Regions from separate parts of the Erwinia sp. Eh17-17 genome, predicted to be linked through region 1. Evidence: predicted binding sites of a transcription regulator. Region 1 holds the regulator's gene; the other holds the start of a gene.
The links. The regulator Fur, encoded in region 1, represses iron uptake genes when iron is present. The targets are predictions, from matches to a motif close to ATAATAATGAGAACNACTATCAA.
Positions count from the first base shown of each region.

Region 2: the regulator Fur is predicted to act here: its motif matches at 2,693-2,715, upstream of fepD (Fe(3+)-siderophore ABC transporter permease).

Region 1 is NZ_JBDFQT010000002.1:586,770-591,863, reverse strand. Features, by position in the region: gene ABEH87_RS08150 (beta-N-acetylhexosaminidase) at 1-2,123, shown strand, start outside; gene fur (ferric iron uptake transcriptional regulator) at 2,179-2,622, opposite strand; gene fldA (flavodoxin FldA) at 3,017-3,547, opposite strand; gene ybfE (LexA regulated protein) at 3,688-3,969, opposite strand; gene ybfF (esterase) at 4,244-5,008, opposite strand.
Region 2 is NZ_JBDFQT010000002.1:111,673-116,766, forward strand. Features, by position in the region: gene ABEH87_RS05880 (ABC transporter ATP-binding protein) at 1-558, opposite strand, end outside; gene fepG (iron-enterobactin ABC transporter permease) at 561-1,595, opposite strand; gene fepD (Fe(3+)-siderophore ABC transporter permease) at 1,641-2,666, opposite strand; gene entS (enterobactin transporter EntS) at 2,836-4,107, shown strand; gene fepB (Fe2+-enterobactin ABC transporter substrate-binding protein) at 4,165-5,094, opposite strand, start outside.

The DNA.
Region 1 (5,094 bases):
TCGCGGAAGATAAAAACATTCTGATGATGCCCGCCAGCCGCTTTGAGAAAAACAGCGATATTGCACTGCTTCCCGCCAGCGCACTGCGCGGTCAGATTTTACCCACTCCGCTGAAGGTTAACGTGTTGCCTGAAGATGCTGACCTGAGTCAGGGAGTCAGCCTGAATTTGACCACGCTGTCATCAAATCAGGCCGAAGCTGTTGCACAACGCTTTAAACTGCTCGGCGTGCCGCTGAATGCTGCTGGCTACCCTGTGACCACACGAATTGATGTGACAAAATTCGACCGTAATTCACCAAAATCAGGGGCGTATACCCTCAGCATTAGCCAGAAAAAGGCGGAGATCGTCGGCTACGATGCCCAGGGGGTGTTTTATGGTTTACAGTCGATTCTCTCCCTGCTGCCTGCCGATGGCAGCAACAAGATTGCGACGCTGGAAGCTGTTGATGCGCCGCGGTTTGCCTATCGCGGTGTTTTCCTCGATGTTGGGCGCAATTTCCACAGTAAGGCCGTTATTCTGCGCATGCTGGACCAGCTTGCTGCCTGGAAGATTAACGTTTTTCATTTTCATCTGACTGATGACGAAGGATGGCGTATTGAGATTCCAGGCCTGCCGGAGCTGACCACCGTGGGGGCCAGACGCTGTCACGATCTGAGTGAACAACACTGCCTGTTACCGCAGCTGGGTTCTGGTCCCTTCAGTAACACCAGCGGAAGCGGTTTCTTCAGCCGTGACGACTATATTGAAATAGTGAAATATGCAGATGCCCGTGGAATTACGGTGATCCCTGAAGTGGATATGCCGGCACATGCCAGAGCCGCTGTGATCTCCATGGAAGCACGTCATCAGCGGTTGATAAAAGAGGGCAAGGTCAGTGAAGCCAATGAATACCGGCTTATCGACCCGACGGATAACTCGAATACGACGTCCGTTCAGCTTTACGATCGCACCAGCTATCTCAATCCCTGCCTGGACTCTTCGCTGCACTTTGTTGATAAAGTGATAAGCGAAATTCAGGCCATGCATCAGCAGGCCGGGCAGCCGCTGACACGCTGGCATTTTGGCGGCGATGAGGCAAAAAATATCCACTTTGGTCCCGGCTACAGCGATATTCTTCCCGGTCGTGCGGAAAAAGGAAAAGGGCTGCTTGATTTGAGCCGTGAAGATAAGCCGTGGGCAAAATCACAAGTCTGTCAGAAGATGATAAAAGCGGGCAAGGTCGCTGACTTCGCCCACCTTCCCAGCTATTTTGCGCTGAAGGTCAGCCATCTGGCTAAGTCTCACGGTATTGACCGTATGCAGGCATGGCAGGATGGCCTGAAAGATGCCCGCGATGCAGGGGAGTTCGCGACAAAGCAAGTAGCCGTTAACTTCTGGGATACGCTTTACTGGGGAGGGTACGACAGCGCCAGCGACTGGGCGAATAAAGGCTACCAGGTGATCATCTCTAACCCTGACTATGTCTATATGGATTTCCCCTATGAGGTTAACCCGCAGGAGCGGGGTTATTACTGGGGAACGCGCTTCAACGATGAACGTAAGATATTCAGCTTTGCACCAGATAACCTGCCGCAAAATGCTGAAACCTCGGTCGATCGCGACGGAAATACCTTCAGTGCCAGGTCTGATAAAGCCTGGGCAGGCGCTTACGGCCTGTCTGCCCAGCTGTGGAGTGAGACGGTACGTAGCGATGCTGATGTCGACTATATGATGTTCCCGCACGTGCTGCCCGTAGCTGAACGTGCGTGGCACCAGGCGTCATGGGAGCAGGATTACCAGGCGGGCAAAGAGTATATCGGTGGTAAAACTGAGTTCGTCGATCGCCAGGCTCTGCGCCAGGACTGGCAGCGTTTTGCTAATATTGTCGGGCAGCGAGAACTGGCAAAACTGGATCGGCGCGGGATTGATTACCGTGTGCCACAGCCGGGTGCACATATCATCGGAGGGAAACTGCAGGCAAACATTGCGTTACCGGGCCTGACCATTCAGTACAGCACGGATGCTGGAAAACGCTGGCAGCGTTACGATGATGACCATCAGCCAGAGGTCGCGGTGGGTGAGGTGCTGATACGGGCAGTCAGTGCCGACGGGCTGCGTTACAGCCGTGAAGAGCGGTTATAGCAGGCATAAAAAAACCGGTGGCTGAGCCACCGGTTTTTACACTGAACCTGGCAGATTATTTATCGTGCAGCGTCTCATCTTCACGACAGTCGCCCAGAGAACAGTGACCATAAAGATACAGACTATGGTTACTCAGTTTGATACCGTGACGCGTAGCGATCTCACGCTGACGCTCCTCAATATATTCGTCTCTGAATTCAATGACTTTACCGCAGTCCAGGCAGATCAGATGATCGTGGTGGTGCTGCTGGGTCAGTTCGAAAACGGATTTACCGCCTTCGAAGTTGTGGCGGGTAACGATCCCCGCGTCATCAAACTGGTTCAGCACGCGGTAAACCGTGGCCAGACCAATTTCTTCGCCCATATCAATCAGGCGTTTGTACAAGTCTTCCGCACTGACGTGATGGCCCTCTGGCTCCTGAAGCACTTCCAGAATTTTCAGTCGGGGAAGCGTGACTTTCAGGCCGGCCTTCTTTAATGCGGTGTTATTGTCAGTCATGCGGATATTGTCCTGTTACTTTGCTAGTCACTTAGTGGCTGAAAAGCCCTGAACATCGGTCGGCGCTAAGAACGAGTGCGTTTCAGTATAGAACTGATACTGCGAAATGAAAACCAAAAGGGATGCCTGAAACCGCAAGGGATGTAAGGATAAGTGTCATTACATCCAGGGAAGCGCGCGCCCGAATTATGTCAGGTTAACATTTCGATCTGCCTCATCTCATCGCCCTTTGGGCGACTCACGTCCTTCAAAAAGGGGCAGGCGCTGAGAAAGCGGGTAACCGATGGGGTTATTGTACAGTTTTGCAGGTGAAAGTTACAAACATGTATCTATTACTTCTATAGGAAAAACCACTTTCTTGATGTGAGATACCTCCCACATCAAGTGGTTGTGGTTATGCTTCGATGATGTCTTGCAGCTGAAGCTCATCAAAAATCTGTTTTACCCACCGATCAACACGCTCGTTGGTGAGTTCAGGCTGGCGATCTTCGTCAATGGCCAGGCCTAAGAAGTGGTTGTCATCAGCCATGCCTTTAGAGGCTTCGAAATGATAGCCCTCACTTGGCCAGTGACCAACGATCACCGCACCGTTCGGCTCGATGATGTCGCGAATAGTGCCCATTGCGTCGCAGAAATACTCGGAATAGTCTTCCTGATCGCCACAGCCAAACAGCGCCACCAGTTTACCGTTGAAGTCGATCTCTTCCAGCGTCGGGAAGAAGTCATCCCAGTCGCACTGGGCCTCACCGTAGTACCAGGTGGGGATGCCGAGCAGCAGAATATCAAAGGCTTCAAGGTCTTCTTTGCTGCTTTTAGCAATATCACGAACTTCTGCAACATCTTTCCCCAGTTGCTTCTGGATCATTTTTGCAATGTTTTCGGTATTACCTGTATCGCTACCAAAGAAAATGCCGACGAGTGCCATGAGTTTAATAACCTCTTGAATCTTAATGATATGGAGACTGCTGATTTTTCGCAGATAGCGTTAATGATAACAGACCGCTGTGAGCGGATAAACGAGTAATACTGCTGGTTTTGTCGCTGAGTGCTAAGGCCCGGATACGCTCAGGGCTGATGGCGCTGCAACTGTTCCAGCAGCATCTCTTCAATCAGCTCGCTGCGGCTCATATTACGCTCGAAAGCCAGCTGGTTCAGGACATCTACCGCCTCGCTGTTCATTTTCAGCTCAACGCGTTTCAGGCCGCGCACTTTATCACGCTTAAGCTGATTGCGTTTATTGATACGCAGCTGCTCATCACGCGTTAGCGGATTGGTCTTGGGTCGCCCCGGGCGCCGTTCATCTGCGAACAGATCGATCGTCGTGCGGTCCGTGTTCTCTTTTGCCATAGGAATCGTCGTACTGAAAGGCTGGATTACTGATGAATAGGGCCGTTGTGCCGTCTGAATAATCAGCAGCGGCAAAATTTTAGCGCGCCATCATACCCCAGCGAAAGTGGTGACGACAATCATTTATCCCCTTCATTCTTCAAGCTGTTGGTGCGCTGGCGACGGCCATTCACCCCAGCCACATCATTATCTGTGCCCCTGGGGACTCATGGCCTTGCCGCCTGCCGGAAACGCGAATGATTTTGGGGATAACAATCAGAGGAGATTATTGTTTTTACAGCGCAAAAAAACGGCGAATTGCACGTAATACCGCATCAGGCTTCTCAGCATGCACCCAGTGTCCGGCACCGGCTATCACATGCGCGCGTGCCTGCGGGAACTGTGCCAGCAGTGCATCGCGGTATTCATCTGCCAGATAGGGGGAGCGTTCCCCGCGAATGAACAGTGCCGGATGTGGCCAGGCGGGAAGAGGTTGCCAGCTGATAAGGGTGTCATAACAGGCCAGCAATACCGGGACGTTGAAACGCCATTCCCCGTCATGAAACGATTTGAGCAAAAACTGGATCACACCTTCTTCGTCAATCGTTTGACGCATCAGTGCTGTAGCCTCGCTGCGCGTGGCGATCCCCGCCTCTGTCACGGCATTTAATGCGCTAAAAATAGTGTCGTGGTGGCGGGTGGTGTAGGCCACCGGTGCAATATCAATCACGACAATTTCAGCCACCCGATCGGGGGCCAGGGCAGTCAGCGCCATGGCGATTTTACCCCCCATCGAATGGCCGATAACACTGAAACGATCGACCTGCAGTGCGTCAAGCGTATCCAGCACATCCTGTGCCATCAGCGCATAATCCATCTCTGGGGCACGCGAAGATAAACCATGATTGCGCACATCAAGTTGAATCAGTCGGCGATCGTCTTTTAAACCTCTGGCCAAAACGCCCAGGTTGTCCAGGCTGCCAAACAGGCCGTGGATCAGAACCAGCGGTAGCCCGTCAGTAGCGGATTGTTCAGATTGCAGGCGGAAATTCAAATTCATTGCGAAAGTTCTTACAGTTGACAGGAAGGCTTAGGGTATCATGGATCCCACAATTTCTGCCGCTGGTGCGAATAACGAATATGATC
Region 2 (5,094 bases), 480 kb from region 1:
AAGGTCCAGCAGCTCAATCTGGTGGGCAATATCCAGCCAGGTGGTCGGCTCATCCAGCAGCAGCAGCGGCGTTTGCTGGGCCAGCACCATCGCCACCCACACGCGCTGACGCTGCCCGCCGGACAGTTCATCAACGCTGCGCTGCGCCAGCTCACTGACGCTGGTGGCGCGCATCGCCAGGGCCACGGCATCGCGATCCGCTTCGCTCCACTGTTTCAGCAGGCTTTGGTGCGGATAGCGCCCGCGCGCGACCAGATCCGCCACGCTGATACCCTCAGGCACAATCGCATGCTGGGGCAGCAGGCCAAGCTGACGCGCCAGCGCTTTGGTACCCATCTGGTGAATATCCTGGCCATCCAGCAGTACCTGGCCGCTGCGCGGTTTCAGCAGGCGGCACAGGGCACGCAGCAGCGTCGATTTTCCGCAGGCATTCGGGCCGATGATCACCGTGAACTGACGGTCGGGGATCTGCACGCTGAGTTCGCTGGCGATCACTTTCTGATCGTAGCCCAGCGTCACTCCGCTGGCCTGAAGACGCGGGGATAAAGAAAGTTCCATGATTAACGTCGTGACTCCCTGATAAGTAACCAGATGAGATACAGCCCGCCGATGCTGACCGTAACGGCCCCGACCGGCAGCTGTATCCCGTTAAATGCATGCTGGGCGATAACATCGGCTGCCAGCAGCAGCAACGCCCCGGTGGTTGCGGCGGAAAACAGCGGCACCGCGTTCGCCCCGGTGAGGCGACGCGCAATCTGCGGCGCCGCCAGAGAGATAAAGGCGATCGGCCCTGCGCTGGCGGTGGCAATGGCCGTGAGGATAATGCCGCACAGCATCAGCCACAGACGGCTGGATTCGGCATTGACCCCCAGCGCCCGCGCGCTGTCATCGCCCATTTCCATCAGCTGCAGACGGCGGCCGAGCAGCAGCGCAATAAGTATCGTCAGCGGCACCAGCAGCAGCGCAGGCTGGCCTTTCGCCCAGGTGATGCCGTTGAGCGAACCCGCGCCCCACAGCGCGGCACTCATCGCACTCTCCAGCGAAGCGCTGACAATCAGCCAGGTATTGAGCGCCGACAGCACCGCCCCCACGCCGATCCCGACAATAATCAGCCGGAATCCGACAATCCCCTGACGCCACGCCAGCAGATAGACCAGCGCAGCTGCGCCGATGCCGCCGATCAGCGCCCCGGCGGCAATCTGATAATAGCTGCCGCTGAAGCCGATAATCACCACCAGCGCCCCGGTAAAGGCCCCGGTGTTAAAGCCAACCACGTCCGGGCTGCCGAGCGGGTTGCGGATCGCCGACTGGAAAATCGCCCCGCTGACACCAAGCCCTGCGCCGAGCACCACCGCCATCACCGCGCGCGGCGCACGCCACTGCCCTATCACCGTGATAAAACCGCGGGGTCCTTCTCCCTGCAGCGCCTGCCATACCTGGCCGGGGCTGATGCTCAGCGTGCCGTAACACAGGGCAAACAGCGCCAGCAGCGCGGCCAGCAGCAGCAGCGTCAGGTTGACCCACAGCACCCGCGACGCCAGACGCAGATTCAGCCAGCTGTCCACGCGACCGATCAGTAATGTTTTGCTGTGCATGTCGTTCTCTCTTAAATCCTGATTCAAAATGCCGGGGAAAATAGCCTAATGCCTGCGCTGACGTACCAGCCAGATCAACACCGGAGCGCCTATCAGGGCGGTGACAATGGACACCCGCAGCTCGCCCTGCGCCATAAATCGCCCAGCGATATCGGCGGTAAGCAGCAGCACCGGGGCCATCAGAAAGGAATAGATCAGTATCCAGCGCTGGTCAGCCCCCACCCACCAGCGCGCCACGTGCGGCACCATCAGGCCGACAAAGCCAATCGGCCCCACCAGCGCGGTGGACGATCCGCACAGCAGCATCACCGCCAGCAGCGCCAGCAGGCGGATAAGCACCACCCGCGTCCCCAGCGCGGCGGCAATATCTTCCCCCATGCTCAGGCTGTTAAGCGAGCGTGATACCGCCAGCGCCAGCACGGCCCCGGCGATAATCGCCGGAGCGACCAGCAGCAGATTGTCCATCGAGCGGATATCAAGCGTGCCCGCCTGCCAGAAGCGCAGCTGGTCAAAGGTTTGCGGATTCAGCAGCGACAGGGACGAGGTCAGGCCGCCCAGCACCGCGCTGAGCGCCACTCCGGCCAGCGTCAGGCGCACCGGATTCACCCGGCCGCCGCTCAGGGTGCCGATAGCCCAGACCGCAATGCTGGCGATCAGTGCGCCGCCCCAGGCAAAGCCAAGCCAGCCCGCCATTCCGCTGACGCCAAACAGCGTAATGCCGATAGCCATGGCAAAGCTGGCCCCGGCGTTGACGCCCAGTATTCCCGGGTCGGCCAGCGGGTTGCGCGTCAGCGCCTGGATCACCGCCCCGGCACCGCCGAGCGCCAGGCCGACCAGTATCCCGGCCAGCGTGCGCGGCAGGCGGGCATTCAGAATAATGATGCTGTCAGCGTTAGTGAGCTGGCCGGATAAGCTCTGCCACACCAGCGCCGGGGCAATGGATTTTGCCCCCAGCATCAGGCTGGCCAGGCTGACAAAGGCCAGTAACAACAGGCAGATAATGACGCCAGCGCTGCGCGAAACACCTTGCGACAGCGCGGCCGTACCGGGGGAAGTTTGCTGCAATGACATCCCTGACAGATCCTCTTCATATGCAAATGAATATGAGTATTATTATCATTAACGTTACTAATCAAATATGTTACCATGCGCTCCGCCAGAAAAACATCGGCATCCTTACGCGCCGCACCGGACAGCGTTCCGGCCGCAGGCATCGGCTTCATCAACTACATGGAAACTCATGGCTAAGCCCTCCATCCTGCTTGATTTCAGTCTGCTGAAAAATAACGCTCACTTCCGCGCCATTTTTTGCGCGCGCATGTTATCCGTATTCTCACTCGGGATGCTGGCTGTCGGCGTCCCGATTCAGATCCAGGCCATGACGGGTTCCACCCTGCAGGTGGGCGTGGCGGTGATGCTGGACGGAGTCGGTATGTTTATCGGGCTGATGCTCGGCGGTATCCTCGCCGACCGCCTTGATCGCCGTAAACTGATCCTGTTTGCCCGTGGCACCTGCGGTATTGGCTTTGCCGCTCTGAGCCTGAACGCGTTTCTTCCTGCGCCGTCGCTGTGGGCGCTGTACGTTCTGGCGGCCTGGGATGGCTTCTTCGGTGCCCTGGGAATGACCGCACTGATGGCGGTGATCCCGCTGCTGGTCGGGCGGGAGAATCTCGGCGCGGCGGGTGCGCTGAGTATGGTCACCGTGCGTCTGGGGGCGATCCTCTCCCCGGCGATTGGCGGGGTGATTATTGTCGCCGGTGGGGTGGAGTGGGCCTTTGCCGTGGCCGCCGTCGGCACGCTGGCAACGCTGATCCCGCTGGTGCGCCTGCCGACCATGAAGCCGGACGTGCAGGAGCCGGAACACCCGCTGCGCGCGCTGGCCAGCGGCGTACGGTTTGTCTGCCAGCAAAAGGTGGTGGGGTCGGTGGTGCTGCTGGGTATGCTGGTGAGCATCGTCGGCGCAGTGCGTATCCTGTTCCCGGCGCTGGCCGTCAGCTATCATGCGAACGCTTCCGCCATCGGCCTGATGTACTCGGCGGTGCCGCTGGGAGCGATGATCGGTGCCTTTACCAGCGGCTGGGTGCCGCGTCACGATCGGCCGGGGGTGCTGGTGCTGGTCAGCGCCACCTGTGCGTTCCTCGCCATTGCCTCGCTGGGGCTGTACAGCCACTTTATCCCTGCCCTGCTCGCTCTTGTGGTGTATGGCTACTGCAATGCCATTGCCTCGCTGCTGCAATATATGCTGATTCAGCATCACACGCCTGATGCACTGCTGGGGCGCGTCAACAGTCTGGGTACCGCCCAGGACGTCACCGGAGATTCTATCGGCGCGCTGGGCCTTGGGGTGCTGGGTAAGCTGTTCGCGCCTGTCGTGAGCGTGTTGTCGTTTGGTGCCGCAGCCGCCGGGGTGGCGGTGGTGCTGGCCAGTCTGGTCGGCACGCTGCGCCGGGCCACGCTGACACCGGAGCCACCTGTCCCGGCAGAAGAGTCAGCGCCGGTAACACATTCGTAAACGGCGTCGCATACCAGGGGTTAAGCGGAATAAGGCCAGCCCCTGATAGACAGAGCGTTAGCGCGGCTTAAAATGCTGTTCGATACTGTCCAGCATATTGCTGGCACTGTAATAATCAAGACGGAAGGTATCCGGCCCCATCGCATAAACCTGCCCGTCCTTGACCGCAGCCAGATGTTCCAGGAACGGGTTCGTACGCACCCGGCCCACCGTGGCATCGTCTGCGGCAAACAGCAGCATACTTTTTCCGGTCAGGCCTGCGGCCATATTCTCGCCTGAAAGCTGAATAATATCGTTACGCTTGCCCATGCTGGTGCCGCCGTGTACTTCAGCAGGGGGCATCGCCAGCGTAAAGCCCAGCTCCGTCAGCAGCTTGCCCTGAGCTGAAGCCTGACTCCACAGGTTTACCCCGCGACCGTCTTCATAATAAACCAGCGCCGAGACAGGCTGCGGCGGCAGCGCAATCGCCTGCTTCACCGCCTGCACCCGCTGTTCAAAACGGTCAGTGACCTCACGGGCATCTTTCTCATGCCCGGTGATCTGCCCCAGCTGCACCGCCAGCTGCTGCCAGCTTTTATCGCCGTAGTCGATCACCAGCGTCGGGGCAATCGCCGAAAGCTGATCGTACAGCTTCAGCGCCGAGTCGCCCCCGGTGGCAGATATCACAATCAGGTCAGGTGCCGCAGCGGCAATCGCCTCGGCGTTTGGCTCAGAAATATATAAGGGCTGCAGCCCGACCTTTTTTGCCTCGGCGCTCCACTGCTTAAAAAATCCCCGATCGTCAGAGACGATGCTGTTACGGCTGGTCGCTCCGGAACCCACCAGCGGGGCATGAATCGCCAGCAGGGTGCCGGTGATGGTAACGCTGGTAGAGACAATACGCTCAGGAGGCTGTTGCAGCGTCAGCGGTCCTTTGGGGGTTTGCAGCGTGCGCGGCCAGCCCTGCTGCGCCTGGGTGTCGCCAGGGGCCGCCGCAGCATGTGGCGA